4 regions of the Streptomyces sp. NPDC005799 genome follow, and region 2 is predicted to be linked to each of the others. Evidence: riboswitches for the same ligand, from Rfam matches in the RefSeq annotation. Region 2 holds a riboswitch; each other region holds the start of a gene.
The links. Region 2 has a riboswitch for S-adenosylmethionine ahead of ABZ453_RS08885 (putative leader peptide). Riboswitches for the same ligand answer to the same signal wherever they lie in the genome.
Positions count from the first base shown of each region.

Region 1 (7,317 bases), on a different contig from region 2:
TGGACTCCGTCAGTGAGGTCTTCTCCGTCACGGGCACCTACGACCTGATCGCCATGGTCCGGGTCAAGCAGCACGAGGACCTGGCGGAGGTCATCCCGGGCTCCATCAGCAAGATCCCGGGCGTCGAGGCCACGGACACCCATGTCGCGTTCCGGACCTACTCGCAGCACGACCTGGAGGCCGCGTTCGCGATCGGCCTGGACTCCTGACACCCCGCCCTACTCCGCGGGCCGGTGCAGCCGGCCCCAGAGGGTGATCAGCGCGCCCCAGTTCACCACCTGCCAGGCCGGGATGTCGGCGGAGTGCGGGACGCCGTCCTCGTCGGCGCCGCGCACCGTGAGGTTCGCGTCCCGCCGCGTCGCCCACCAGGACCGGGGTACGGACGGGTCCGGCAGGTCGACGGCAAGGGTGGGCTCCTCCAGGCCGGACCACGTCAGGAGCGTCCGCCCGCGCGGCAGCCACAGCCCCCGCGCGTCCGCCGTGAGCCGGCCGAAGGCGACCTGCCGGCCCTCCTGGAGCCGGGCCAGCAGCGCGGGCGCCTGCGCCCGGCCCACCCGTCGCCGCACGTGGTGGACGGCGGCCCGGATCGACACGTTCTCGGCGCGTTGCTCGTCCGGCTCGTGAAGCTGCCACTCGTCGAGGACGAAGGAGTGTTCCGCGCCGTCGGCGAACCGCGCCAGGTGCCGGTGGCCGTAGGTGTACCAGGGCGGGCCGTGCTCGGGGTCCCGTCTCAGGGTCAGGTCGATCGTGGAGCGCCAGTGGGTCACCTGCTCCCAGCGCCTCGCCCGCGCCCCCGGCACCGACACCAGCCCCTCCTCGTACAGGTACACCGGTGCCGTACGGGGCAGCCGTGGCCGACGGCGCGCGACGGCCACCGCGAGGAGCTCTCCGAGTTCCCCGGCCGACGCCGACTCACCTACCGCGGCCGGAATCCCCACACAACGGATGATTACACGGCCGGCACGCAGCGGCCGTCCTCGGTGCGGTATGTCCACTTTGCCCCGTCGCTCACCAGTTCCCGGACGGCGTTCACGAAGCGCTCGACGTGCTCGTCGGGGGTACCGGCGCCGAAGCTGACCCGGATCGCGTTGAGGGACTTCTCGCCGGGCGCGGCCTCGGGGGCGCCGCACTCGCCCTGGGTCTGGGGGTCGGAGCCGAGGAGGGTGCGCACCAGCGGGTGGGCGCAGAAGAGGCCGTCGCGGACGCCGATGCCGTACTCGGCGGAGAGGGCGGCGGCGAAGTGGGAGCTGTTCCAGCCCTCGACGACGAAGGAGATCACCCCGACCCGGGGCGCGTCGTCGCCGAAGAGGGACAGCACCCTCACCTGCGGGACCTCCGCCAGGCCTGCCCGCACCTTCTCGATCAGGTGCCGCTCACGGGCGACCAGAGTGTCGAAACCGGCCTCCGTCAGCGCCTTGCAGGCCGAGGCGATGGAATAGGCGCCGATCACGTTCGGGGAGCCCGCCTCGTGCCGGGCGGCGCTGTCGTGCCACTCCACGTCCACTCCCCCGTCCTCGCGACGGGTGACCTTGCGGCTGGCGCCGCCGCCCGCGAGGTAGGGGTCGGCCGCGCGCAGCCAGTCGGCGCGGCCGGCCAGGACGCCGGAGCCGAAGGGGGCGTACAGCTTGTGGCCGGAGAAGGCGACCCAGTCGACGTCCAGGTCACGGACGGAGACGGGGTGGTGCGGCGCCAGCTGGGCGGCGTCCAGCACGATGCGGGCGCCGTGCGCGTGGGCGGCGGCGGCCAGCTCACGGACCGGCCACAGCTCGCCGGTGACGTTCGAGGCGCCGGTGACGCAGACCAGGGCCGGGCCCTTGGGGTCACGGGCGGCGAGAGCGCGCTCCAGGGACTCGACGGCCTGCCGCGGGGTGCGCGGGGCGTTGAGGTAGGTGACCCGGGCGTCCTGCCAGGGCAGCAGGCTGGCGTGGTGCTCGGTCTCGAAGACGAAGACCTGGCAGTCGGCGGGGAGGGCGCGGGCCAGGAGGTTGAGGGAGTCCGTGGTCGACCGGGTGAAGACCAGCTGGTCGTCGGCTCGGCAGTCGAGGAACTCGGCGACGGTCCTGCGGGCGTTCTCGAACAGGTCGGTGGAGAGCTGCGAGAGGTAGCCCGCACCGCGGTGGACGCTGCCGTAGTACGGGGCGTAGGCGGCCACGTCGTCCCAGACGCGCTGCAGGGCGGGGGCGCTGGCCGCGTAGTCGAGGGCCGCGTAGGTGACTTCGCCGCCCGTCACGAGCGGGACGGTGACATCCCGGCCCAGAACGGGCAGCGGGGCACAAATGGTCTGGACGGAGGCAGCGGTGGAGACAGACATGGGGGAACTCCCGTGAAAGGCAGAGAAGAAGATGAGAAGGGGGTGCGCGGAGGCGGGGCTCGGCGGCCCTATCGCATTCGCTTGCTCACGGGGGACTCCCTCGATGACCAGGATCCCTGGGCTGTGCTCATCTCAAGAGCGTGAGGGATCCGCGCTTGCCGCAGACCTCGCTGCCTACGGCCTGGTCTTCACCCGGGGCACCCCGCCACGGACGGAGGGTTGCCGGACAGTCGGCCGGGGCCTCATGACTGTCACTCATGACCTGGAAGAGAACGTACGTGAGGTGATCGCGGTCCCGCAACCCGTGTCCGGATGACGGGACCGCGACCTTGAGTCGGCTACTTGTTGCTGGCCGCCACCCAGCGCTCCAGCGCCCGCTTGGCCGCCCCGGAGTCGATCGACTCCGCCGCCCGGTCCATGCCGGCCCGCAGCTGCTCGGCCAGGGTGCCGGGACCGGGATCGAGGGCCACGAGGGCCGCCGCCGAGTTCAGCAGGACGGCGTCCCGCACCGGGCCCGTCTCGCCGTCCAGGAGACGCCGGGCGACCCCCGCGTTGTACGAGGGGTCGCCGCCGCGCAGAGCCTCCACCGGGACGAGGTCGATGCTGACGTCACGGGGGTCGAAGGTCTCCTCGGTGACCTTGCCGTCCCGGACGATCCAGACGTGGGAGGTGGCCGTGGTGGTCAGCTCGTCGAGGCCGTCGTCGCCGCGGAAGACGAGCGAGGAGTTGCCGCGCTCGGCGAAGACGCCGGCGACGATCGGCGCCATGCGCGGGTCGGCGACGCCCACGGCCTGCGCCCGCACCTTGGCGGGGTTGGTGAGCGGACCGAGCGCGTTGAACACCGTGCGAATGCCCAACTGGCCGCGTGCGGCGCCGACATGACGCAGCGCCGGATGGAACTTGATCGCGAAGCAGAAGGTGATCCCGGCCTCCGCGGCCACCTCCGGGATCCGCTGCACGGGCAGTTCGAGGTTGACGCCCAGCTTCTCCAGGACGTCGGACGCCCCGGACGCGGAGGACGCGGCCCGGTTGCCGTGCTTGACGACCCGCGCGCCGGTGCCGGCGACCACGATCGCGGACATCGTGGAGATGTTGACGGTCTTCGCACCGTCGCCGCCCGTGCCGACGATGTCGACGGTCGGACCCGGCACCTCGATGACGTTCGCGTGCTCGTACATCGTGCGGACCAGACCGTTGATCTCCTCGACGGTCTCGCCCTTGGCCCTGAGGGCCACCACGAACCCGGCGATCTGCGCGTCGGTCGCCTCGCCGCGCATCATCAGGTCCATCGCCCAGGCGGTGTCGTCGGTGCTCAGGTCCCGGCCGTTCAGCAGGCCGTTCAGCAGCAGGGGCCAGGAACGGCCCGCCGCGGTGTCGCCTCCAGCGGGGGTCACAGCGCTCATGAGGCCGCTCCTGGGTGTCGTAGAAATGACGCGGTGTGGGCCCACCCTATCCAGGTCGGCGCACGAAGAAGGGCCCCCGTCCGGTGTTCGGACGGGGGCCCTTCCGCCGTGGCGTGGCGAGCCGCAGCGATCAGTGGTGGCCGTGGCCGCTCGTGATCTCCTTGTACTCCTCGACGGTCGGCTTCGGGATCTGGGACTCGTCGCCGTAGTACGCCTCGCTCAGCTTGGCGCGCAGCTTCTGGGAGCCCTTGACCTTGCGCTCGACGCCGTTCTCGTCGACCGTCGGGCCGATCTCGACCGGCTTGTACTGCTCGTGCGCCGTGAGGGTGTGCAGCGCCTCCTGGCTGAGCGGCTCGTGGACCTCGATGAACTCACCGTGCGGCAGGCGCTTGATGATGCCGGACTCGCGCCCGTGCAGCACCTTGTCCTTGTCCCGGCGCTGCAGGCCGAGGCAGATCCGCTTGGTGGCGATGAAGACCAGGACCGGTACGACGAAGAAGCCGACGCGCACGAACCAGGTGATCGCGTTGATCGACAGGTGGAAGTGCGTGGCCCACAGGTCGTTGCCGCCGCCGATCATCAGCACGAAGTACCAGGACACCCACGCGGCGCCGAACGCGGTACGCGTCGGGGCGTTGCGCGGACGGTCCAGGATGTGGTGCTCGCGCTTGTCACCGGTGACCCAGGACTCGATGAACGGGTAGACCGCGATCGCGACCAGGACCAGCGGGAAGATCACCAGCGGGATGAACACGCCCAGGACGAGCGTGTGACCCCAGAGGTTGATCTCCCAGCCCGGCATCACCCGGATCAGGCCCTCGGAGAAGCCCATGTACCAGTCGGGCTGGGCGCCGGTCGACACCTGGTCCGGACGGTAGGGGCCCATGGCCCAGATCGGGTTGATCGAGGCGATCGCCGCGATGGCCGTGATGACGCCGAAGACCAGGAAGAAGAAGCCGCCGGCCTTCGCCATGTACACCGGCAGCAGCGGCATGCCGACGACGTTGTTGTTCGTCTTTCCGGGGCCCGCGAACTGCGTGTGCTTGTGGTAGAAGACCAGGATCAGGTGGCCCACCATCAGGCCGAGCATGATGCCCGGCAGCAGCAGGATGTGGACCGAGTAGAACCGGGCCACGAAGTCGCCGCCCGGGAACTCGCCGCCGAAGAGGAACATCGACAGGTACGTGCCGACGATCGGCACGGACAGGATGGCGCCCTCCATGAAGCGGACACCGGTGCCGGAGAGCAGGTCGTCCGGGAGCGAGTAACCGGTGAAGCCGGTGAACATGCCCAGGACGAGCAGCAGGAAGCCGAACAGCCAGTTGACCTCACGCGGCTTGCGGAACGCGCCGGTGAAGAACACGCGCATCATGTGCACGAACATGCCGGCGAGGAAGATCAACGCGGCCCAGTGGTGGATCTGCCGGATCAGCAGACCGCCGCGCACGTCGAAGGAGATGTGCAGGGTCGAGTTGAACGCCTCGGACATCATCTGGCCCTGCAGCGGGATGTAGCTGCCGTGGTACTCCACCTCGTTCATCGACGGGTGGAAGAACAGCGTCAGATACACACCCGTGAGGATGAGGATGATGAAGCTGTACATGCACACTTCGCCCAGCATGAACGACCAGTGGTCGGGGAAGATCTTGCGCATGTTGCTCTTGGCCAGGGAGTAGATCCCCAGCCGGCCGTCGGCCCAGTCGGCGACGCGCTCACCGGCGGGCGCCTTGCCGCGCCGCGGGGCGGTGTTCTCGTTGGTGCTCATCCGCGCTCCCAGAATGCAGGACCGACGGGCTCCTCGAAGTCGCCGAGCGCCTCGAGATAGCCCTCGTCGTTCACACCGATGCGCAGCTGCGGCAGGGCGTGACCGGCGGGGCCGAAGATCACCCGGGCACCGTCGGAGAGGTCGAAGGTGGACTGGTGGCAGGGGCACAGCACGTGGTGCGTCTGCTGCTCGTACAGGGAGATCGGGCAGCCCACGTGGGTGCAGATCTTCGAGAAGGCGACGATGCCCTCGTAGGACCAGTCGAGCTCGCGCTTGTCCTTGATGTTGTCCGGCTGAAGCCGGACGATCATCAGCGCCGCCTTGGCGATCTGGGTCTGGAAGTCCTCGTCCTTCTCCTCCAGGCCCTCGGGCTTGGCGAAGGTGAGCGAGCCGACCGCGACGTCGGAGGGGCGCAGCGGCTCGTTCGTGTTCATGTTGACGAGCAGCTTGCCCTTGGACCACAGCGTGTGGCGGAGCTTGGTCCCGGGCAGCGGGCCGAGGTCGCGCAGCAGCATGACACCGGAGAGCGGGAACAGGGCCAGCGCGCCGAACATGGTGTTGCGGATCAGCTTGCGGCGGCCGAGCGCGGACTCCTTGGCGCCCTGCTTGAAGTCGGCCATGACCTTGGCCTTGACCTCGGGCGAGGCCTCGATCGGGTGCCGCTCGTCGGCGATCTCCACGTCGGACATCAGGGTGCGGGCCCAGTGGACCGCGCCCGCGCCGATGGTGAACAGCGCGACGCCCAGGGTCAGGCCGAGCGCGAAGTTCAACGCGTTGATGTGGCCGATCGGGAAGACGTAGATCGCCTTGTCGTGCGGGATCGCCACGTACGAGGCGATGAAGCCGACCGTGGCCAGCATCGACACCGTGAACAGCATGGCCACCACACGCTCGGACCGCTTGGCGGCCCGCTCGTCGATGTCCTGGATCCGGTGCTCGTGCGGGGGCAGACCGGGATCCGCGAAGGGGTCCTTGTCGTCCGCGACGCTTACCGCGCCGTGCGCGTCCTGCTCAGCGGGCAGGTTCTCTTCTGGAATGTCTTGGCTACTCATGACTTCTTGGCCTTTGCGGTCCGAGCGGCGACCCAGACGGCGACAGCGATCAGCGCGCCGAGTCCGAAGATCCAGGCGAACAGGCCTTCGGAGACCGGGCCGAGTCCGCCCAGCTCAAGACCGCCGGGGCTCTCGGTGTTGCCTCCGTTGACCGCGTTCAGGTACGCGATGATGTCCTTCTTGTTCTGCTCGGTCAGCGTGGTGTCGGGGAACGACGGCATGTTCTGCGGGCCGGTCTGCATGGCCTCGTAGATGTGCTTCGGCGCGACGCCCTCGAGGCTCGGCGCGTACTTGCCGTGCGTCAGCGCACCACCCTTGCCGGTGAAATTGTGGCACTGCGCGCAGTTGGTACGGAACAGCTCGCCGCCCTTGGCGATGTCGGCACCGTCCGGGCCGTACTCCGCCTTCGTGGGGATGGACGGGCCGGCGCCCAGCGAGGCGATGTACGCCGCGAGCTGGTCGATCTGGGCCTGCGTGTAGATGACCTTCTTGCTCGGGATCTGAGCGCCCGGCTGCTGGGCCGGCATACGGCCGGTGCCGACCTGGAAGTCGACGGCCGCGGCGCCCACGCCGACGAGACTCGGACCGTCGGAGGACCCCTGCCCACCGGTTCCGTGGCACGTAGCGCAGCCCACGGAGTAGAGCTTCTTGCCCTCGTCGATGGCGAGGGACTGGGCGGTGTCGTCGGCCTTCGCCTGGCTCGCGGGCGCGAGCGTGGCGTACAGCCCCCCAGTGGCCGCCAGCGCGAGGAGGAGGACGACGACCGCCGCCAGCGGATGGCGTCGT
Region 1 covers NZ_JBEXXQ010000002.1:32,073-39,389, reverse strand. The annotation lists gene ABZ453_RS02170 (Lrp/AsnC ligand binding domain-containing protein) at 1-209, shown strand, start outside; gene ABZ453_RS02165 (hypothetical protein) at 219-938, opposite strand; gene ABZ453_RS02160 (aminotransferase class V-fold PLP-dependent enzyme) at 950-2,311, opposite strand; SAM riboswitch class IV at 2,458-2,574, opposite strand; gene trpD (anthranilate phosphoribosyltransferase) at 2,650-3,714, opposite strand; gene ABZ453_RS02150 (cytochrome bc complex cytochrome b subunit) at 3,845-5,479, opposite strand; gene ABZ453_RS02145 (Rieske 2Fe-2S domain-containing protein) at 5,476-6,531, opposite strand; gene ABZ453_RS02140 (c-type cytochrome) at 6,528-7,317, opposite strand, start outside.
Region 1: linked by a shared signal. The riboswitch ahead of ABZ453_RS02160 (aminotransferase class V-fold PLP-dependent enzyme) and the one ahead of ABZ453_RS08885 (putative leader peptide) in region 2 are both predicted to bind S-adenosylmethionine.

Region 2 (7,317 bases):
CCTTCTCCGCTTCTTTCCGACCTTGACATCCGCGGGGACGGGCGACGTACGTTGAGGCGGAGAGTTCCTGATGGGTGGAGGCTTCCATGCACGTACCGAGCGCGCCCTCGCGCCGTGCGTGCACCGGTGCGCGGCTGATCACCCGGCGGCATGTCGACTACTGCCGTACCTCTTCCGCGGTCTGTCCTTCCGTATCCGTCTGATCCCCTGCCGGCCCCTGCCGCCGGCTCTCTCGCCGTGGCCCGTCGGCCGCGCAACGTCGTGTTTCCCGGAAGGAACCCCATGTCCGGCCCTGCCCTGCACCTCGCCGTCGAGATCGACGGCGACGGCGCCCACCCCGCGGCCTGGCGCCGCGCCGCCCACTCCCCCGATCAGTTGCTCACCCCGCGCCGCGTGGCCGGTGTCGCCGCCGTCGCCGAGAACGCCGGGTTCACCCTGGTCACCCTGGACGACGGCGCGCTGCCCCCCGGCGCGGCACCGGATCCGGTCGGCCGTATCGGCGCGGTGGAGCGGGCGGCTTTCATCGCGGCGTCCACGAGCACCGTAGGGGTCGCGCCCGTCGTGTCGGTCACGTATGCCGAACCCTTCCATGTCTCCAGTCAGTTGGCGTCCCTGGACCACATCTCCGCAGGTCGCGCCGGGTGGGTGGTAGCGGAGGACGAACGTCCCGAGGCGGCCCGTGCCTGGGGGCGCCCACCGGTCGCCGACGCCGAGGCGCGGGCCCGGGAGTCCCGTGACGGTATCGAGGTGGCCCGCGCTCTGTGGGACTCGTGGGAGGACGACGCGGTCATCCGGTCCGTGGCCACCAGCCGCTACCTCGACCGCGACCGGCTGCACTACATCGACTTCACCGGCGAGACCTATGCCGTCAAGGGCCCCGCGATCGTGCCACGCCCGCCCCAGGGGCAGCTCGTCGTCCTGGGCCGGCCGGACCGGGTTCCCGCCGCACAGCTCGACCTCGGGCTCGTCGAAGGGCGCGATCTCGCGTCGGTCGCCAGGGCAGCTGCCGTCGCCGGGACGCCCCGGGTCTTCGCCGAGGTCGAGGTGGCACTGGACACGCCGGACGCCACGGCCGCCGAGCGCGTCGCGGACCTCGAACGGCACGCGGCATGGAGCGACCGGGGGCGACTGCGGCACATCGGCCCCGCCGACCAACTCGTCGCTCTGCTCGGCGAGTTGAGCCGCCATCTCGACGGAGTGCGGCTGCATCCGCTCGTGCTGGACGAGGACCTGCCCGCCCTCTCCCGACTCGTCCTGCCGGCCCTGTCCGAGCGACGCCTCGTCTCCCGTCCGCTGCCCGGTACCTCGCTGCGCTCGACCCTGGGTCTGGAGCGCCCCGCCAGTCGCTATGCCGTCGCGGCCCCCGCCGCCCAGGAGGACGCACGATGACCCGCACCGACCCCCTCGACGTCCCCCGGCCGCACGCCCAGCTGCACTTCGGCGTCTTCTTCCAGGGCGTCAACCACTGGACCATCTGGTCCGCCCCCGACAGCGGCTCCCAGATCGACCCCGCCTCCTTCCGCAAGGTCGCCCAGACCGCCGAACGCGGCCTGTTCGACGCCTTCTTCCTCGGCGAGGGCCTGCGGCTGCGCGAGGTCGACGGACGGATCCACGATCTGGACGTGGCCGGACGGCCGGACGCCATCACCCAGCTGGCGGCGCTGGCCGCGGTCACCCGCCGGATCGGCCTGGTCTCCACCTCCAACTCCACCTTCAACGAGCCCGCCGACCTGGCCCGCCGCCTCTCCGGCCTCGACCTCCTCTCCGAGGGCCGCGCCGGCTGGAACGTGGTCACCACGGACAATGCCTGGACCGGCGCGAACTTCCGCCGCGGCGGCTACCTCGACCACGCCGACCGCTACCGGCGCGCCGAGGAGTTCCTCACCGTGGCCCGCGCCCTCTGGGACGGCTGGGAGGACGGCGCCGTCGCCGCCTCCGCGACCGCGCGCGCCTGGGCGGCTCCCGGCTCCGTACATCAAGTGCGCCCCAAGGGCCCGCAGTTCGACGTCGACCTCGCCCCCACCCTGCCCCGCAGCGCCCAGGGTCACCCGGTGATCTTCCAGGCCGGTGACTCCGGCGAGGGACGCGACTTCGCCGCCCGCAACGCCGACGTCATCTTCTCCGCGCACGGCAACGACTTCGACGACGCCCTGGCCTTTGCCGACGACCTCCGACGCCGGCTGCGCGCGGTCGGGCGTCCCGACGACGATCTGCGGATCCTGCCCGGCACCGAGATCATCATCGGCGCGACGGAGGAGGAGGCCCAGGAGAAGAAGCAGTGGATCCGGCTCCAACAGGTCACCCCGGCCACCGCGTTGGGGATCGCCGGGCTGCTGTGGGGCATCGACCTCTCCGACCGTGACGCCGACGGGCCGCTGCCGAAGGAGGACCCGGTCGTCACCGAGAACGACGGCTCCTTCGGCGCCCGCCGGATCGCCGACCCGCGTGCGGTCGTCGCGCAGTGGCGGGCGAAGGCGGAGGCGCACGGCTGGTCGCTGCGTGAGACCGTCATCGCGCTGGGCCCACAGCGCGGGCACGTCGGTACGCCGTCCGGTCTCGCCGACAAGTTCGCCCACTTCGTACGGCACGGCGCGGTCGACGGCTTCAACGTCACGCCGTACCTGATTCCCGACGGCCTCGACGACATCGTCGACCTGCTCGTCCCGGAACTGCAGGAACGCGGGGTCTACCGCACCGAGTACAGCGGGACCACGCTGCGCGAGAACCTCGGCCTACGTGAACCACTCACCCACCGGTCCGCCCCGGACCGGCGGCAGGCGGGCTGAGCCCCCACCCCGGGTCTCGTACACATGACTGACAAGAAGCTGTCACACGTGAACCGGAATGCGACTTCGGCCCACACCCGTTCTGAACCGACATGACGGTTGGAGTAGTGTTCACCGCGTCCGACGCGCCGAACCAGGTCGACGCCGCCGTACGACTGGCCCATGAGGCAGCGGAGTCCGGTGTCACGTCGGCCTGGTTCGGGCAGACCTTCGGCGCGGACTCGCCCCAGCTTGCGGCGATCGTCGGGCGCGAAGTGCCCGCACTGCAGGTCGGCACCTCCGCGATCCCCGTCTTCGGCCGCCATCCGCTGCTCGTCTCCAGCCAGGCCCAGACCGCCCAGGCCGCGACCCACGGCCGCTACCACCTCGGTCTGGCCCTGGGTACGAAACTGCTGACGGAGACCGCCTTCGGCCTGCCCTTCGAGCGGCCCATCGCCCGGCTGCGTGAATTCCTCACCGCACTGCGGCAGTTGACCGTGACCGGCACGGCCGACTTCCACGGTGAGCTGCTGACCGCCACCACCCCCGCTCCCGGCGCGGGTACCGGGTGCCGAGAGAGGTGTCCCCCTGCTGGTCGCCGCGATGGGGCCGCAGGCGCTGCGGGTCAGCGGTGAACTGGCGGACGGGATCCTGCCGTACCTGGCGGGACCGCGCGCCCTGGCGGACCACATCGTGCCCGCCCTGACCACCGCCGCCGAGGCCGCCGGCCGCCCCGCGCCCAGGATCGTCGCCCTGGTGCCGGGCGTGGTCACCGACGACGTGGCGGCAGTACGGGCCAAGGCCACCGAGAACCTCGCCTTCTACGAAGAGATCCCGTCCTACGCCCGGGTCATCGAACTCTCCGGCGCCCGACGGGCCGCCGACCTGGCCGTGATCGGCGACGAGCGGACCGTCGAGGCCGAGGTGCGCCGTTACCGCGACGCGGGCGCCACCGAGGTCGTGTTCTCGGGCACCGAGATCGCCGGAGAGGCCGACCGCCGACGCACCTGGCGACTGCTCGGCGAACTCGCCCGCTGAACCGCCCCGAAGACCCGACAGCCCCCTGCACGAAGGAGATTGCGTTGACCACCGAGGCCACCACGACCGACCTCCGCACCTTCACCGAGACCTGGCTGGAGTGGTACCGGGCCCAGGAGGCCCGGCTCTCCGCCCCGCACGGTTTTCTGGCGATCACCGGCCAGCACTGGCTCGACGACCGCCCCCAGCGATTCCCGGACGCGCCCGGCGCCTGGCACACCGGCCCCGACGGGGTCGTCGTCACCCTCGACGACGGCGAGGAACTGGTCGTCGACGGAACCCCGGTGCGCGGTGAACACCGCTTCGGCGTGCTGCCCGAACGCGGCGGCGTCAACGCGGTGTGGGGAGACGCCGTCATCGAGGTCGCCAAGCGCGGCGGCCACGACATCGTGCGTCCCCGACACCCGGACGCGCCCCTGCGCACGGCCTTCACCGGAACACCTGCCTACGCACCCGACGCGCGTTGGGCCGTGACCGGCCGCTACGTCCCCTTCGACACACCCCGGCCGACCACCGTGGGAGCGGCCGTCGAGGGCCTGGAGCACGTCTATGACGCTCCGGGCAGGATCGACTTCGAGCTGGACGGACGTCAGCTGTCCCTCACCGCGTTCCCCGGCGCCGGCGAGGGCCGGCTGCTGGTGCTGTTCACCGACGCCACCTCCGGGGTCACCACCTACGCCGCCAACCGGGCCCTGTGGCTCGAGCCGCCCGCCGCCGACGGCCGGGTCGTCCTGGACTTCAACCGCGCCGCGAACCTGCCGTGCGCCTACACGGACCTGGCCACGTGCCCGCTGCCCCCGGCCGAGAACCGGCTGCCGGTGGCGATCGAGGCCGGTCAGAAGATCCCCCGCGAGCGCGGCGGTTCCTGAGCCGGGGTGGCCATTGACCAACGGCAAGATCTCTCCGTACGATCACGAGTGGCATTGAGTGTCAGCGTCAAGCCCTGGCTCGCTGACCGGCAACCCTCCCACGCGGTGGGGTGCTCCAGGTGAAAGCCCGGCGGGATCACCGACGATCCCGCAAGCGCGTGGCCCCGTGACCGGGGCCGGACAGGTGGAGGACCGACATGCGGCACGGTGGTGACCTCAGCGCCCGTTTCGCCGGCGCCACCGTGTTCTCCCGGCTCTCGCGTCGGCGCCACATCGATCTCAAGCGCTCGACCAGCTGTCTCTGTCAGGCCTGACGGGCCTTTGCAGCGCTGGTCACCGTCCGGCACCAGGCGCCGCCGCATCCGTCTGCGCCTGATCCCCGTACGTCGTTTCGGCTGATCCCTGTTCTTCCTTTCCGCTGATCCCTGTCTGCACAGCGCTCCCCGACATCGGCATCACGCCGATCGGGTCCGCACGCCCCGGCACGGCCGTGTCCCGTACCACCGCCGTGCCTGGTGACACGAGTAGGAGAAGACCTCCGTGATCGCACTTCCCCATGTCAGAACCTCTCGGTGGGCGGCACTGACCGCCCTTGTGACCACCAGCGCCCTGCTGACCGCCTGCGGATCGGGCGGCGGCGACGCGGGCAGCGGCACCGGACAGCCCAGGTCCGGCGGCACCCTGACCTTCGCGGTGGGGTCGGACTCCGGCTGCGTGGATCCGCAGCAGGTCGCCAGCAACGAGACCATCTACTCGGTGCGCCAGATCGTGGACTCCCTGACGGACCAGGACCCGAAGACCGGCAAGATCGTGCCGTGGCTGGCGAAGAGCTGGGAGGTCAGTCCCGACGCCAGGACCTTCACCTTCCATCTGCGTTCCGGTGTCACCTTCAGCGACGGCTCGAAGCTGACCGCGCAGGTGGTCAAGGACAACTTCGACGCGGTGCCGAAGCTCGGCGCCCTGGGCACGCTCGCCGAGGGCTACCTGAGCGGCGTGGGGAGCACCACCGTGGTCGACCCGCTCACCGTGAAGGTGACCTTCATCCAGCCCAACGCCCAGTTCCTGCAGGCCACTTCGACGCACTCGCTCGGCATCGAGTCCACGGCCAGCGTGCAGAAGACCCCGCAGCAGAAGTGCAGTGACGGGGTGACCGGCTCCGGACCGTTCGTGCTGAAGCAGTACGTGCAGAACCAGTCCCTCACACTCGTCAGGCGCACCGGATACGCCTGGGGATCATCACTGTGGTCCAAGAAGGGCGAGGCGTATCTCGACAAGCTGGTGTTCAAGGTGGTGCCGGAGGCGGGTGTGCGGGCCGGCAGCCTGCAGTCCGGTCAGGTGGACGCCGTCTCCAGCGTCGGCAAGGCCAACGAGGCGGCTCTCAAGGGCGGCCAGGTCACCCTCAAGCGACGGGCCAACCCCGGGGTGGTGTTCGGTCTCGGCCTGAACAACTCCCGGCCGCTGTTCAAGGACGCCAAGGTGCGTCAGGCGATCCTCCACGCCATCGACCGGCAGCAGATCGCCGACACCGTGTTCCCGACCGGCACCCGGTCGGCCACCAGTGTCCTCGCGCACACGACACCCGACTACACCGACCTCTCCTCCGGCCTGACCTTCGACGTCACCAAGGCCAAGTCCCTGCTGGACGCGGCCGGTTGGAAGGCCGGAAGCGACGGCGTCCGCGCCAAGGACGGCCAGAAGCTGAGTCTGACGATCAAGTGGTTCCCCAACGCGGCCACCAACCAGCCCGCGCTGGAGCTCATTCAGCAGCAGCTCAAGACCGTCGGTGTCGATGTGCCCCTCAAGCAGCTCCAGGTCACGCAGTTCGCGCCGACACTCCAGTCGGGCGACTACGACGCGGTGTGGGGGAACGTGACCCGCGCCGACCCCGACATCCTGCGCAGTTCCTTCTCCACCAAGCTGGCCAACTTCTACCACCTGCCCCCGAGTTCCCTGGACACGGCACTGTCCGAGCAGGCCGCTACCGTCGACCCGGCCAAGCGGGGGCAACTGGTCACCGAGGCGCAGCAGTTGATCGTGCAGAACGCCTACTACGCTCCGGTGGTGGAGCTCCAGACCCAGCTGGGCGTGTCGAAGAAGGTGCACGACCTGGACTTCGACGCCTCCAGCCGGCTCCAGCTGCACGACACCTGGATCGGCTGACGCATGCGCCGCTATGTGATCAAACGGCTCGCGCAGGCGGTCGGCGTGCTGTGGGCGGCGTACACGGTCTCGTTCCTGGTGCTGGACTACCTGCCGGGCGACCCGGTCACGGCGATGGCCAGTGCCGGGATGGACTCGGGGCAGGTCGACCCGAAGCAGATCGCCGCCCTGCGGCACGAGTACGGCTTCGACAAGCCGGTGCTGGTGCAGTACGCCGAGTACCTCGGCCGGGCGGTGCGCGGGGACTTCGGCGACTCGGTGTCCACCGGTCGTGCGGTGACCTCGACGGTGGCCGACGCCCTGCCGCAGACCCTGCAGCTGACCGGAGCGGCCCTGCTGCTCGCGGTGCTCCTCGGTGGCGGTCTGGCGGTGGTGGCGACGTACACCACTCAGCGCGGGCTGCGGCAGCTGCTGCTGTCGCTGCCGCCGCTGGGGGTGTCCGTCCCGACGTTCTGGGTGGGGCTGCTGCTGGTCGAGTTGTTCTC
Region 2 covers NZ_JBEXXQ010000007.1:25,010-32,326, reverse strand. The annotation lists gene ABZ453_RS08905 (LLM class flavin-dependent oxidoreductase) at 283-1,389, shown strand; gene ABZ453_RS08900 (NtaA/DmoA family FMN-dependent monooxygenase) at 1,386-2,786, shown strand; partial or broken gene ABZ453_RS08895 (LLM class F420-dependent oxidoreductase) at 2,879-3,803, shown strand; gene ABZ453_RS08890 (DUF1684 domain-containing protein) at 3,848-4,672, shown strand; SAM riboswitch class IV at 4,723-4,835, shown strand; gene ABZ453_RS08885 (putative leader peptide) at 4,870-4,986, shown strand; gene ABZ453_RS08880 (ABC transporter substrate-binding protein) at 5,213-6,832, shown strand; gene ABZ453_RS08875 (ABC transporter permease) at 6,836-7,317, shown strand, end outside.

Region 3 (7,317 bases), on a different contig from region 2:
GTGCGTGACGATGACGAGGGTGGTGCCGCTGGTCGCCAGGTCCTTGATGACGGCGAGCACCTCGCCGACCAGTTCGGGGTCGAGGGCGGAGGTGGGCTCGTCGAAGAGGATGACGCCGGGGCGCAGCGCGAGGGCGCGGGCGATGGCGACCCGCTGCTGCTGACCGCCGGACAGCTGGCGCGGGTAGGCGCCGGTCTTGTCGGCGAGGCCGACGCGGTCGAGGAGTTCCCGGGCCAGTTCCTGGGCATCGGTCCTGCCGAGGCGGCCGGTGGCGACCGGGGCCGCGGCCACGTTGTCCAGGACCGTCAGGTGCGGGAAGAGGTTGAAGTTCTGGAAGACGAAGCCGATCCGGCCCCGCTGAGTGAGGATGGCCCGCTCGCTGAGTTCCTTGAGCCGGTTGCCCTGCCGCTTCACGCCGATCGGTTCGCCGTTGATGCTGACGTGGCCGATCTCGGGCTTCTCCAGGTGGTTGATGACCCGCAGCAGGGTGGACTTGCCGGAGCCGGAGGGACCGAGGATGACGGTGACCTCGCCCGGGCGGACGGTGAGGTCGACGCCGTCCAGCACCCGGTGGGTGCCGTACCACTTGTGCACGTCGTGCACCTCGACCGTGGCGGCGTCGACGTTCGCCAGGGCCTCGATGGTGTCGGTGGTCATACGGCGGCCTCCCGGCGGATACGGGCCCGCAGCTCGGTGAGAGCGGTGCGGAGCTTCTGCAGCGGCGTCGGCGGCAGGGTGCGGGTGGCACCGCGGGCGTAGTGCCGCTCGACGTAGAACTGGATGACGGAGACGACGCTGGTCAGGATCAGGTACCAGACGGTGACGACCAGCAGCAGCGGCACGATGTCGCCGGGATAGGTGGAGCCCATGGTCTGCGCGGAGCCGAACAGGTCGAGCAGGGAGACGTAGAAGACCAGCGAGGTGCCCTTGATCAGGCCGATGAGCTGGTTGACGTAGTTGGGGATGATCGAGCGCAGCGCCTGCGGAAAGACGATCTTCCGGAACTGGTAGCCCTTCGGCAGGCCGAGCGCCGCGGCCGCCTCGTGCTGGCCCTGGTCGACGGAGAGGATGCCGCCGCGGACGACCTCGGCCGCGTAGGCCGCCTCGTTGAGGCTGAGGCCGATGACGGCGATGGCCATGTCGGTGGCGAGCTTCGTCTCGTCGAAGGAGAAGAAGGCCGGACCGAAGGGGATGCCGACGCTCAACGTCTTGTACAGGGCGCTGAAGTTGTAGAGGAAGAGCAGCACCACGATGAGCGGGATGGAGCGCAGGGCCCAGATGTACGTCCAGCTGACCGCGCGCAGCACCGGACTCCTCGACAGCCGGGCCAGGGCGAGCAGGATGCCGCCGAGGAGACCCAACACCGCGCTGTAGGCGGTGACTTCGAGGGTGATCACCAGGCCGTCGAGGATGGTGGGGCGCAGGAACCAGTAGCCCCAGCGGTCCCACTGGTAGAACGGGTTGGTCACCAGGCCGTGCACGAACTGGGCGACCAGGACGAGGACGACCGCGGTGGCGATCCAGCGTCCGGGGCGTCGCAGCGGCAGAACTCGCTGAGCGGTGAGGGGCTTTGACGGTTCGTCGGCGGCGGACGTCGGCGCAAGCGTGACGGTGGCGCCAGGGGGTTCACTCATGGTGGGCTCCGGCTGGGTCGGACACCCCGGACGGCGCGGCGGCATGCGGCGGCGGACGCGACAGCGGGGTACCGGGGGCGGGAAGGACGACGGCACACCGCGTCGCGGTGTTCGTCAGGGGATGCGGGGGCTGCGGGAAGAGGTCAGCCCCGACAGCGGGCACGGCCCGATGCGGTACACAGTGCGCTGTTCACGCGGAGCAGATCGACGGCGCGATCGGCGACGAGAGGGTTCGGGTACGGCTGTACGCAGCCCTGTGGGCGGCACGTGGCCGTCCTGGGAGCTGCGTACATGGCGTCACCGTCACTGTTTCCGGCCCTGCGGGCCTCGCGCTTACCGAAAGGTCATCCGGTCCGGTCGTCACCTGGGGCACCCCACCGCGGTGCGAGGGTTGCCGGTCAGCTAGCCAGGGCTTGTCGCTGACGCTCATGACCGTTCTGGTTGCTAGTTAAAACAATTGCCCGAACGTATGTCAACGCCCGTCCACCAGGTGGAACGGCTAACGGGTGGCGTGGGCCGCCCAGTCCAGGATCCGTACGGCCGCTCCGGCGGCCTCCAGGCCCTGGCAGCGGGCGTGGTGACGGCGTTCGATGCCGTCGAGGTCGAGGTGGCCGCCGAACGCCGGGTGGGCGGCGAGCCGGCGGGCGTAGGCCCACAGGGTGGGATGGTCGGCGATGCGCTGGACGGCGGCGGCGTCCAGGTGGTTGCGGTGCACGGTGTCGAGCTGGACCAGCGCGGCCCACAACTCGACGTCGGCTGCGGTGACTTCGTCACGGATCAGGTAGGTGCGGCCGGTGAGCCAGCGGTCGAGTGCGCCCAGGGTGTCGAGCAGGGTGGTCAGTGCCGTGTCACATACCATCGCGTCCTCACCGGCCGACCCGGCCCGTTGCGCCGCCTCCTCGATCCCCTCCCGGCACATGCGCTCCACGGCCTCGATCTCCGACTCCGCGCCGCACGGGTGGAGGGAGGTACCGCCGGCGGAGAAACGGCGGGCGAGGTCGCGCATGATGTCCGGCGCGTGGGTGCTGACGATCCGTCCGGACCAGTCGTCGCTGAGCACCGGTCCGACGGCCGGTCCGCGGTAGCGGTGGGCGCTGGCCTCGTACAGCGGCCGCAGGGCCGAGTGGCCGCCTTCGGGGCAGTCGGGCACGGCGGGCAGCCGGGTCACCGGACAGACGGCGTCCAGGCCGAGCAGGCTGTGGGTGACGGCGATGCGCAGGCCGTCGGGACAGGCGGTCGACAGATGGAGGCGGTAGCGGCCCGGAACGGCGTAGTGGCCGCTGCGCGCGTCCCGGCCGATGCGGCCCCGGAAGGCGGGCGCGGGTCGATCGGTGGCGTGGGCGGTGGTGTGGGCGACCGGCGGTGCGATGGTCATGACTCTCCCCGGGAGCGGGCGCGGACGTACGCGCGGCGGAAGCGACGTCGGGCGGGCGGGAATGGGGCGGCGGTCCTGGGAGCAGGGCTCACCCGTGCGCGCCGGACGGGCGCCCCCGAGGGGGCGGTGTCGGCGCGGGAAGGGCCGCGGCTCAGCCCTGGGGCCTGATCGCGCTGCAGACTCGCAGCAGATCGATGTGACGGCGGGAGGTCAGAAGAGGCGAACGGACCACGCGGACGGTGACCGGTTCAAGGCGCCTCATGTTTCCCTACCTATTCACTAGGATTCCCTCAGTGAGTGTCGATCCGACCGCGAACCACGTCAAGAGGGGCGTCCCGCATGGCGGACGCCCCGGTGGACTTTCCCGGTGAGGTCAGCGGAGATGAGCGGTGTCGATGGTCGTGTACTCGCTTCCGACGGCGGTGACCAGGATGTAGCCGGGGTTGCCGTTGCGGTCGACGTAGCACGTGAGGTAGTGGACGGCGGTCACGGTCTGCCGCACGGGATTCTCCGCCACCGCCTTGCGGCAGTCCGCCGCGGTGGGAAGTTTGTCGGAGTTCCAGGAGGCCAGCTTGCCGTTGCTCGCGGCCAGGAAGCCGCCCGAGACGTAGATGGCGTCGGTACTCGTGCCCGCCGGGACCGGCGGGGTGTGGCTGAAGTCGTAGCCGGTCGGCGTGCCCCCGGGGTCCATCATGCGGAACCCGCGGACCAGCGCGGTGGAGACGGAGGGCTGCGGGCTGGACAGCGCGGCCGAGGTCGCGAGACCGCCGCCCCCGAGGAGCGTCACCGCGGCCACGCCGGCGATCACGGGATGGGCGGAGGCCATGCCGAGCAGCGGGCCGATGACGGGGACCGAGAACTTCAGATGGGTGTTCTTCTGCGTGACCGTGGAGTGGTCGCCCGCCGTCACGGTCGCCGTGGGCGCGTAGTCCCGGGAGCGGCGGCGCGTGGCCCTCTGCGGTGGCAGGTAGGTGTTGTGCTGGACGTTGCCGTCGCCGGCCTGGGCGCCGTTGGTCCGGCTGTTCCTCATCATGGCGGTGCTTTCTGCGGCCCGTGGGTGTCGGTCGGGCGCCTAACCGAACGTGTTGTGCTGGGTGTTGCCGTCGCCGACCTGTACGCCCCGGGCCTCCCGCAGATCGACCCGGTACGTCCCGGGCGGTCCCGCGTCCGGGGCGGTCAGGGCCAACAGCCGCCGGGCGTGCTCCACGACCTCGGCGTCCACTGCACCGGCCAGGACCAGGTCGTGAGCAAGCCCTTCGGCCGATCCGCCCGGCCGGCGCTCCAGCAGCTCGATGCGTTCCAGGGCCCCGGGCCTGCCCGCGAGCCGCCGCACGAGCGCCTGCTTCAGGGCGGCATAGCACTCGGACACCGCCGACGAGGCGGCGCCGCTCAGACCCGCACCCACCCCCGCGGTCAGCGCCTGCGCCACCAGTGTCCCCGGGTCCATCCACCCACCTCCGTACGGCTTCCTCGGCGGCACCCGGTGACGATCACCGGCGTGACGACACGAGGAAGCTATCGGCGGGTCGACCGGCTCCTCGGGGCTTGAGCGGAGTCGACGGATATCGCACGACCGGCGGCGGGACGTCGCCGTTGTTCGGCCGTTTCCTGCCCGGCGATGCCCATTCGGCACCGTCGGGACCGTCGTCCTCCCCAAGCCGGCGGCCGGACCGCGGAGTTCAGGCGCCGGCCGTCAGCCACGGACCCGATGCGGACCGACAGCCGTGAGCCCGGGAGCCTGCGGACGCTGTCACCGCCGCCGGTGTGCCCGGCGGGCCGGGGTGCTGCTGAAACCGGGCTCAGTGCAGGTCGGCGCCCGCCGGGCTGTCGTCCGTCAGGAAGCCGCCCGACTGGTGCTGCCAGAGCTTGGCGTAGGCGCCGGCGGAGGCGAGGAGTTCCTGGTGGGTGCCCTGTTCGACGATGCGGCCGCGGTCGAGGACGACGAGCCGGTCCATGCCGGCGACCGTGCTCAGCCGGTGCGCGACCACCAGCGCGGTCCGCCCCTCCATCAGCCGCCACAGGGCTTCCTGGACGAGGATCTCGCTCTCGGAGTCCAGTGCGCTGGTCGCCTCGTCGAGCAGCAGGATCGGGGCGTCCCGCAGGATCGCCCGGGCCAGCGCGACGCGTTGGCGCTGGCCGCCGGAGAGCTTGACGCCCCGCTCGCCGACCATGGTGTCGAAGCCGTCCGGCAGGGCGTCGGCGAACTCCGTGACGTGCGCCGCCCGGGCCGCGCGGCGGATCTCGGCGTCGGTGGCGTCGGGCCGGGCGAAGGCGATGTTCTCCCGCAGCGTGCGGTGGAACATCGCCGGGTCCTGCGGCACGTACGCGATCAGGCCGCGCAGATCCGCCTGGCGCATCCGGCTGATGTCCTGGCCGCCGATCAGGATGCGGCCCGCGTCGATGTCCATCATCCGCAGCAGCAGCCGGGTCAGCGTGGTCTTGCCCCCGCCTGAGCGGCCGACCAGTCCGATCCTCGTGCCGCTGGCCACGGCCAGGTCGAGACCTTGGAAGAGCGGTTCGCCGCCGCCGTGGGTGAAGTCCACCCGCTCGAAGCGGACGTCGGCCGGTCCCGGCAGCAGCGGCTCGGGGGACGGCGGGTCCAGCACGGTGGGCGGGACCAGCAGCAGTTCGGTGAACTGCGCGGCCTCCGTCATCGAGCTCTCCAGCCGGCGGTAGATCTGGTTGAAGTCGAACATGATCTTCGTGGCGTTGGTGTAGTAGGTGAAGGCGACCACGACCGCCTCCACGCCGTGACCGCCCCCGCCGAGCGCGACCGCGAGCAACAGGCCCAGCACATTGGTGAGGACGGACATCGGCGCGACCAGGGTGTCGATGCGCAGATTGCCGTAGTCCCACGACCGGAGCATGAGCCGGCGCGAGTGGGCGACCCGCCTGCGGTGCTCGGCGGCCTCGCGCCGCTCGGCGGCGAAGGCGCGGACCGTCTCCATGTTCATCAGACTGTCGGCGACATGGCCCGACACCCGGGCGATCGCCTCCTCGCGCTGGTCGACGATGGCCTGACGGCGCCGGATCAGCGGCGCGACGCACACCGCCGTCACCGCGATCATCGCCAACAGCCCGACGACGAGCCACGGTTGGTAGCGCCACAGCACCACCGAGCCGAACAGCAGCGGTACGAGGCTGCCCACGATGTTGAAGGTGAGGGTGTCGGCGAACTCCTCGAAGCGGGAGGCGAAGCTGAGCACCCTCTTGGTCAGCGCCCCGGCGAAGTTGTCGTGGAAGAACGCGGCGTCCTTCGCGAACAGTTCGTCCAGACCGAGGACGTAGAGGTGCTCGATACCGAGGGCGTCCAGACGGTTGAGGCAGTGCAGCCCGACGCGCCACACTCCCTCCGCGAGCAGCATCACCCCGGCGAAGACGAGGACGTACGGCAGGGTCGCGCCGAGCCTGATGCCGTGGTCGTCGGAGATACGGGCGACGAGCTTGGCGACGACCAGCGGCGCCAGGTAGTTGAGGCCGATGTTGCCGAGGGCGGGCAGCAGCAGCGCGGGAACCGTCATCCGGCGCAGCCGGGCCAGTTCCCGTCCGTAGTAGCGAAGTGCGAGAAGCACTGAGCCCCTGCGCGGCGTGGCCGCGCGAGCATCGGGTAATCCCATTCCCATCCTGAGTGGTCGCGAGTGCGGGCAGGTCAGGCATGGGAGTGTCCCAAGAACAAACCCACCCGGTCCAAGCGTTTTCCGGGCAGACCCGTGCAGGGACAGAAAAAACAGCGGGCCTGCCGTCATCGGCAGACCCGCTGTGAAACCGTCGGGACGACAGGATTTGAACCTGCGACCCCTTGACCCCCAGTCAAGTGCGCTACCAAGCTGCGCCACGTCCCGGTGCCTCTCGCGCGGTGACCCGTGCGATCAGGCAGGTCGACTTTACCGTACGCGGGACGGTGTTCCCGCCGGGCCCGGTGGGCGTGGCTCCGGGCGTCAGCTCGCGGTGCCGGACGTGACCGTCCGCGGCTCGGCCTCGGCCTCGGCCGGGACGGAGGCGGCCCGTGCCGTGGGGCCGGGGCGCCCCGCGCGTGCCGTCGGCACCAGCAGGGCGGCCAGGGCCGCCGCCAGGCACAGCACCGCCAGCAGGGCGAAGCCGTGGGTGTAGCCGGAGGCGTACGGCAGGCCCGAGGGCTGGAGGTGCCCGGTGACCAGGACACTGGTCACGGCCGCGCCGATGGAGCCGCCGATGGTGCGGATGTTGGCGTTCATCCCGGTCGCGGCGCCGGTCTGGGAGGCCGGGACGCTGCCGACGATCAGGTTGGCCATGGAGGCGAAGGCCAGACCGATGCCGAGGCCGAACACG
Region 3 covers NZ_JBEXXQ010000077.1:11,379-18,695, forward strand. The annotation lists gene ABZ453_RS45445 (amino acid ABC transporter ATP-binding protein) at 1-657, opposite strand, end outside; gene ABZ453_RS45450 (amino acid ABC transporter permease) at 654-1,634, opposite strand; SAM riboswitch class IV at 1,959-2,068, opposite strand; gene ABZ453_RS45455 (glutathione S-transferase C-terminal domain-containing protein) at 2,134-3,009, opposite strand; gene ABZ453_RS45460 (putative leader peptide) at 3,161-3,271, opposite strand; gene ABZ453_RS45465 (hypothetical protein) at 3,383-4,042, opposite strand; gene ABZ453_RS45470 (hypothetical protein) at 4,082-4,456, opposite strand; gene ABZ453_RS45475 (ABC transporter ATP-binding protein) at 4,809-6,581, opposite strand; tRNA gene ABZ453_RS45480 (tRNA-Pro) at 6,778-6,851, opposite strand; gene ABZ453_RS45485 (MFS transporter) at 6,948-7,317, opposite strand, start outside.
Region 3: linked by a shared signal. The riboswitch ahead of ABZ453_RS45450 (amino acid ABC transporter permease) and the one ahead of ABZ453_RS08885 (putative leader peptide) in region 2 are both predicted to bind S-adenosylmethionine.

Region 4 (7,317 bases), on a different contig from region 2:
GGGTTTCGCGGGCCCCGGCGCGAAGGAGCGGGCGATACGCGAGGAGCTGGGGCTCGCCCCGGTCCGCTACTACCAGCTGCTCAACGCCCTCCTGGACGACGAGCGGGCGCTGGCCCACGACCCGGTGACGGTGAACAGGCTGAGAAGGGTGCGCGAGCAGCGGCGCTCGGAACGCTGACGCTTCCCGCACGCCGACCAACGGTTCCCGCGCACCCCGGCTGCCGGTTTCCGCGGGCCGACTGTGACGGTTTCAGCGTGCCCCGGCTGCCGGTTTCCCCGGGTCGGCCCTGAGGGGTCCCGCGCGTCCCGTGTCGAGGGTCGCGGCACGCCGGCCGTGACAGTTGTCGTGCATTCCAGGAGGAGCGTTGCCGCGCACGCCGCTTCGGGGGTTGCCGCGTCCCCGGCTGCGATGTCCGCGCTTCCCGCGTCGACCGTGCCGCGCACACTCTCGGCTGACGGTTCCCGCGTGCGCCGTGTCGAGGTTTCCGCGCCCGCTCGGCCGACGGTTCGCCCGTGCCCCGTGTCGAGGATTTCCTCGCACCACCGGCTGACGGTCCCGCGCTCCCGCGCCCGCGATTCCCGCGCACCTTGCGCTCCTATGATTCCCGCGCACCTGCGCCCGCGAAGCCTGCGCTCCTACGATTCCGCGCACCCTGCGCCCGCGAACCCTGCCCACCTACGATTCCCGCGCACCCGCGCCCGACCCCCAGCCGGCCGTTCTCCCGCACCCGCCAGCCGCGCATGTCTCGCCGTATCCCGGTTAGGGTCCCCGTATGGGCACCCATACGGACACGGACCCCCTGCCGACGCCCGTCACCCGGGCCGGGCGGGACGGACTCGGCGCGATTCTCGCGAATCCCCGGAAGGCCGTGATCGGCCTTGACTTCGACGGGACGCTCGCCCCGATCGTCGCGGACCCCGAACAGGCCCGCGCCCACCCCGACGCCGTTCCCGCGCTGGCGCGGCTCGCCCCGAAGGTGGCCGCGGTCGCGGTCGTCACCGGGCGCCCGGCGGAGGTGGCCGTCCGGCACGGCGGTTTCGCGGGCGTGCCGGGCCTCGAGCACCTGGTCGTCCTCGGCCACTACGGCGCCGAGCGCTGGGACGCGGTGAGCGGCGAGGTCACGGCCCCGGCGCCGCACCCCGGGGTCGCCGCCGTCCGCGCCGAACTGCCGGGGTTCCTCGACCGGGCCGGCGCGGGGCAGGCGCAGGGCACCTGGATCGAGGAGAAGGGCCGCGCGCTCGCCGTGCACACCCGCCGCGCGAGCGACCCGCAGGCCGCGTTCGAGGCCCTGCGCGAGCCGCTGACCGAGCTCGCCGCACGCCACGGCCTGATCGTGGAGCCCGGCCGGCTGGTCCTGGAACTCCGCCCCCCGGGCATGGACAAGGGCGTGGCCCTCGGCGAGTACGTCCGTGAGATCTCCGCCGAGGCCGTCCTCTACGGCGGCGACGACCTGGGCGACCTCCCGGCGTTCGGGGCGGTGGAGAAGCTGCGCTCCGACGGGGTTCCCGGACTGCTGGTGTGCAGCGGGAGCGACGAGGTCACGGAGCTGAGGGAGAGGGCGGACCTGGTGGTCGACGGCCCGGCAGGGGTCGTACGCCTCCTGTCCGCCCTCGCGGCTCAACTCGGCTGATCCACCAGCGCGTTCAGCTGTTCCAGGAACCACTGCGCCGGCGGCAGCGCGGTGGCGGCCGCCGCCAGCCGCTTGCCGCGCTCGGCCAGCTCCTCCGCCGGCAGGGTCAGCGCCGTGTGCAGCGCCTCCGCCGTGCCGATCACGTCGTACGGGTTCACCGTGATCGCGTCCTCGCCCAGCTCGGCGTGGGCGCCGGCCTCGCGGGACAGCACCAGGACGCAGCCGTCGTCGGCGACGACCGGAACCTCCTTGGCGACCAGGTTCATACCGTCGCGGATGGGGTTGACGAGGGCCACGTCGGCCAGGCGGTAGGCGGCCAGCGAGCGCGCGAAGTCGTCCTTCACGTGCAGCACGACGGGGGTCCAACCGGGCGTCCCGTACCGGGAGTTGATCTCCTCCGCCAGCCGCTGCACCTCCGCGGTGTAGTCGCGGTACACGGCGAGGTCCTGCCGCGAGGGGTAGGCGAAGGCCACGTGCACGACCCGCTCCCGCCACTCCGGGTGGTCGTCGAGCAGCTGCCGGTACGCCAGCAGCCCGCGCACGATGTTCTTCGACAGCTCGGTCCGGTCGACCCGCACGATCGTCTTCCGGCCCGCACCGATCTCCTCGCGCAGGGCGGCCATCCGCTCCTCGACGTCGCTTTCGTGCGAGCGCTGCCGCAGGAAGTCGGCGTCCGCCCCGAGCCCGTGCACCCCGACCTCGGTGTTCCCGAGCCCGTCCACCAGTTCCGTGCAGCACGCCGTGAACGCGTCCGCCCAGCGCCGGGTCAGGAAGCCCAGCCGGTCGGCGCCCAGCATGCCGCGCAGCACCTGCTCGGCGATGTCGTCCGGCAGCATCCGGAAGTAGTCCACCGGCGCCCACGGCGTGTGCGAGAAGTGACCGATCCTGAGGTCCGGGCGCAGCTCGCGCAGCATCCCCGGCACCAGCGTCAGGTGGTAGTCCTGCACCAGCACCGCCGCGCCCTCGGCCGCCTCCTCGGCCAGCGCCTCGGCGAACGCCCGGTTGTACGCCTCGTACGACGCCCACTGCCGTCGGAACTCCGCGTCGAAGACCGGCTCCAGCGGGGTCTGGTACAGCATGTGGTGAACGAACCAGAGCACCGAGTTGGCGATGCCGTTGTACGCGTCGGAGTGCACGTCGGCCGGGACGGCGAGCATGCGCACGCCCTCCTCGCCGACGCCCTGCCGTACCGCCTCCCGGTCGCCGTCGGACAGCGCGGAGCACACCCACAGGGCGCCCGCGTCGGGCCCGATCGCCGACAGACCGGAGACCAGCCCGCCGCCGCCCCGTTTGGCGGCCAGCGAGCCGTCCTCCTGTACCTCGTACGAGACCGGGCCGCGGTTGGACGCGACCAGCACCTGATGAGCGCCGTGCGTGGAAGCCATACGCCTCAACCTAGCCCGGCCCGGAAACACTCAAACGTATGGCCGGTTCACGGCCTCGCCCCGTATACGGCCCGCTCCGCGGGGTTACGCGACCTTGCGCTCCGCGTACTCCGCGATCTCCACCATGGGCGGCCGCTCCTCGGTGTCCACCGAATAGGTGCGCGGCTCGAAGCCGTCCTCGCCCCGCTCGAACTGGGTGAGGGAGGGACGGATGAGGTGGCCGCGGGCGAGCCGGAGCTGGGCCGTGCGGTAGATGGCCGCGGCCATGCGGCCCAGGGCCTGTCCGTCCTGGTGCCGGTGCCTGCGGACGCCGACGTCGACCTGGGCGAGGGCGTCGAGGCCGACCAGGTGCAGGGCGTCGACCAGCATGCCGAGCTCCACGCCGTAGCCGACGGGGAAGGGCAGCTGTTCCAGCAGGCTGCGCCGGGCCGCGTATTCGCCGCCGAGCGGCTGGACGAAACCGGCCAGTTGCGGCCAGTGCATGTTGAGCAGCGGGCGGGCCATGAGTTCGGTGACCCGGCCGCCCTGGCCCCTCGCGCCGGCGAGCGGGCGGTCGTACATGCCCTTGACCAGGTCGATACCCGGGTCGGTGAGCAGCGGGCCGACGATGCCGGAGACGAAGTCGGAGGAGAACTCCTTCAGGTCGGCGTCGATGAAGCAGACGATGTCCCCGGTGGTGACCAGCAGCGAGCGCCACAGCACCTCGCCCTTGCCGGGGACGGCGGGGAGTCGGGGCAGGACGTCGTCGCGGTGGACGACCCGCGCGCCGGCCGACGCGGCGACCGCCGACGTGCGGTCGGTGGAGCCGGAGTCGACGACCACGATCTCGTCGACCAGCGGGACCTGCTGCATCAGGTCGTGACGGATGATGGCGACGATGTCGCCGACCGTCTCCTCCTCGTTCAGCGCGGGCAGCACGACGGACACCGTCCGGCCCGTGCGTTGCTTGGCGGCCAGGATCTGGTGGAGCGGTCGGTCGGTGACGGACCAGGAGCGGGTGCTCAGCCAGCGCTCGACTTCTTCCAGCACGTAGGCGGCTCCTCACTTGTCTCGCGGTTCGGACGACTCTCTCAACTGTCCTGGCCTTCGGTTACAGTCTTGAACAACGTCGATGACCATCGCATGTCCGAGGTCATTGAACGTACAACCGAATACCGCTCATCCAGAGGGGCAGAGGGACACGGCCCGATGAAGCCCCGGCAACCCTCCAGCCGGTCTCGTAGATCAACGTTGATCATTCCGCGAGGCTCCCGGCTAGGGAAGGTGCCAAATCCGTCTCACGGCGAGATGCGTCGTGAGGAAGATGAGGAGAAAGGGCCTCGCCTCACATGGCTGCGCAGACTGTTGCAAGCACCACCGACTCCCAGGCCGTCGATCTCGGTCCCGCCGCGGCGCTGAGCTGCCGCGAATGCGGCCACCGGGTACCGCTCGGCCCGGTCTTCGCCTGCGAGGAGTGTTTCGGCCCGCTCGAGATCGCGTACGACTTCTCGGCCTACGACACCGAGGAACTCCGCAAGCGGATCGAGGCGGGACCTTCGAACATCTGGCGTTACGCGCCGCTGCTGCCCGTCCCGGCGGACGTGGCGACCAAGCCGAACATCAACCCCGGCTGGACCAAGCTCGTCAAGGCCGACAACCTCGCGCGCGAGCTGGGCGTGACCGGTGGCCTGTACGTCAAGGACGACTCCGGCAACCCGACGCACTCCTTCAAGGACCGTGTCGTCGCCCAGGCCATCGAGGCCGCGCGCGTCTTCGGCTTCACCACCCTCTCCTGCTCCTCCACCGGCAACCTCGCGGGCGCGGTCGGCGCCGCCGCGGCCCGGGCCGGCTTCCGTTCCTGCGTGTTCATCCCGCACGACCTGGAGCAGGGCAAGGTCGTCATGGCCGCGGTCTACGGCGGTGAGCTCGTCGGCATCGAGGGCAACTACGACGACGTGAACCGCTTCTGCTCCGAGCTGATCGGCGACCCGGCCGGCGAGGGCTGGGGCTTCGTCAACGTCAACCTGCGGCCGTACTACGCGGAGGGCTCCAAGACCCTGGCGTACGAGATCTGCGAGCAGCTCGGCTGGAAGCTGCCCGACCAGCTGGTGGTGCCGATCGCCTCCGGATCGCAGCTGACGAAGATCGACAAGGGGCTGCAGGAGCTGATCAAGCTCGGGCTCGTCGAGGACAAGCCGTACAAGATCTTCGGCGCGCAGGCCGAGGGGTGCAGCCCGGTCTCCGTCGCGTACAAGGCGGGGCACGACGTGGTCCGGCCGCAGAAGCCGAACACCATCGCCAAGTCGCTGGCCATCGGCAACCCGGCGGACGGCCCGTACGTCCTGGACATCGCGCGGCGTACCGGCGGCGCGGTGGAGGACGTGAACGACGAGCAGATCGTCGACGCGATTCGGCTGCTCGCCCGGACCGAGGGCATCTTCGCGGAGACCGCCGGTGGGGTGACCGTCGGCGTGACGAAGAAGCTGATCGAGGCCGGTGTGCTGGATCCGAGCCTCACCACCGTCGTCCTCAACACCGGCGATGGGCTGAAGACCTTGGACGCGGTGGCCGACACGGGGCTCACCGCAACGATTCGCCCGAACCTGGAGTCCTTCCGGGAAGCTGGGCTCGTCTAGACCGTCGTCGTCTGGGGGCCGGTGGGGGCTGCTCGCGCCCACGCGGCGGCAGCCGCACATATCGACCACAGCCCCGCGCCCCCAAGCCCGTTATCCGACCGGAGGTTTCATCGTGAGCGTCAACGTCCGCATCCCCACCATCCTGCGCACCTACACCGGCGGCCAGGCCGAGGTGAGCGCCGAAGGCGCGACCCTGGCCGAGGTCATCGCCGATCTGGAGAAGAACCACACCGGGATCGCCGCCCGGGTCCTCGACGACCAGGGCAAGCTGCGGCGATTCGTCAACGTGTACGTCAACGACGACGATGTGCGGTTCGAGCAGGGGCTGGAGACGGCCACCCCGGACGGTGCGGGCGTCTCGATCATTCCCGCGGTCGCCGGCGGCTGACCTGATGACCGATCATTACCGTCGGTAACAGTGATTACCGAGTGTTCATCGAATTGCCCCCTCCGTGAGAGAAACGGAGGGGGCAATTCTGCATGGTTGAGCACGGTACAGTTGGGGAACCTGCTGCCTCCCGCATGCCGAACGCATATGAGTACCGCCTCCGGATGCGATGAGAAGTAGCCAAAGTGTGCGCGTCTTTTGTGTCTTATGCGCCCTTTATGGGGCCCGACTTGCCCTGAATTCGGGCGAATTCTCACTACATTCCGGACCCCTGACGTCCAGAATTCTCGTCCGATTGACCTGTTGCAGACGGCAGTTGGACAGATACATTCAGCCGCGGTCGACGCGTTCCGGCGCACGCCCCCAAACCGTGGGGGGTGAGGTCTGACCCGGACCCGCGAAGTGCGGGTCTGTGCAAGGGCCAGTAATAGGGGAGTTAGGCATGGCTCAGGGCACCGTCAAGTGGTTCAACGCGGAGAAGGGGTACGGCTTCATCGCGGTCGACGGTGGTGCGGATGTTTTCGTCCACTACAGCGCCATCCAGATGGACGGGTACCGCACCCTGGAAGAGGGCCAGCGGGTCGATTTCGAGATCTCGCAGGGTCAGAAGGGGCCGCAGGCGGACATGGTCCGACTCGCGACCAGCTGAAGCACGCGCCGGGTAGATCGCAGCGTCGTTCTTCTGTTTTCTTCGAAGGGCTCGTACCCCATGGGGAGTCATGGGTACGGGCCCTTCGGCATGTCTGCGTCAGGCGGCCCCGGATCCCCTGCGAGACCTGCCCAGTACCCGGGAGGCGCTTGCACTCGGCAGGGGCGAGTGCTAATCATTGGCGTTAGCACTCTGAAGGTGAGAGTGACAAAGAAGGACCGGGTCGGTGAGGCCCGCAGGCCGGGTGGGGCAAGGAACCCACGGGTCGGCGAGCCGTCCGTCGCGGGCGCGGGCGCGGTCCGAAGGAATCACCCCCAGTCCTGGAGGGACCACTTCACATGGCCAAGATCATCGCGTTCGACGAGGAGGCGCGGCGCGGCCTCGAGCGCGGCATGAACCAGCTCGCGGACGCCGTGAAGGTGACGCTCGGCCCCAAGGGCCGCAACGTCGTCCTCGAGAAGAAGTGGGGCGCCCCCACGATCACCAACGATGGTGTCTCCATCGCCAAGGAGATCGAGCTCGAGGACCCGTACGAGAAGATCGGCGCCGAGCTGGTCAAGGAAGTCGCCAAGAAGACGGACGACGTCGCCGGTGACGGTACGACCACGGCGACCGTGCTCGCCCAGGCCCTGGTCAAGGAGGGCCTGCG
Region 4 covers NZ_JBEXXQ010000019.1:151,966-159,282, forward strand. The annotation lists gene ABZ453_RS20530 (DUF3263 domain-containing protein) at 1-178, shown strand, start outside; gene otsB (trehalose-phosphatase) at 774-1,631, shown strand; gene ABZ453_RS20540 (trehalose-6-phosphate synthase) at 1,619-3,016, opposite strand; gene ABZ453_RS20545 (glucosyl-3-phosphoglycerate synthase) at 3,101-4,045, opposite strand; SAM riboswitch class I at 4,172-4,326, shown strand; gene thrC (threonine synthase) at 4,345-5,631, shown strand; gene ABZ453_RS20555 (MoaD/ThiS family protein) at 5,744-6,019, shown strand; gene ABZ453_RS20560 (cold-shock protein) at 6,462-6,668, shown strand; gene groL (chaperonin GroEL) at 7,007-7,317, shown strand, end outside.
Region 4: linked by a shared signal. The riboswitch ahead of thrC (threonine synthase) and the one ahead of ABZ453_RS08885 (putative leader peptide) in region 2 are both predicted to bind S-adenosylmethionine.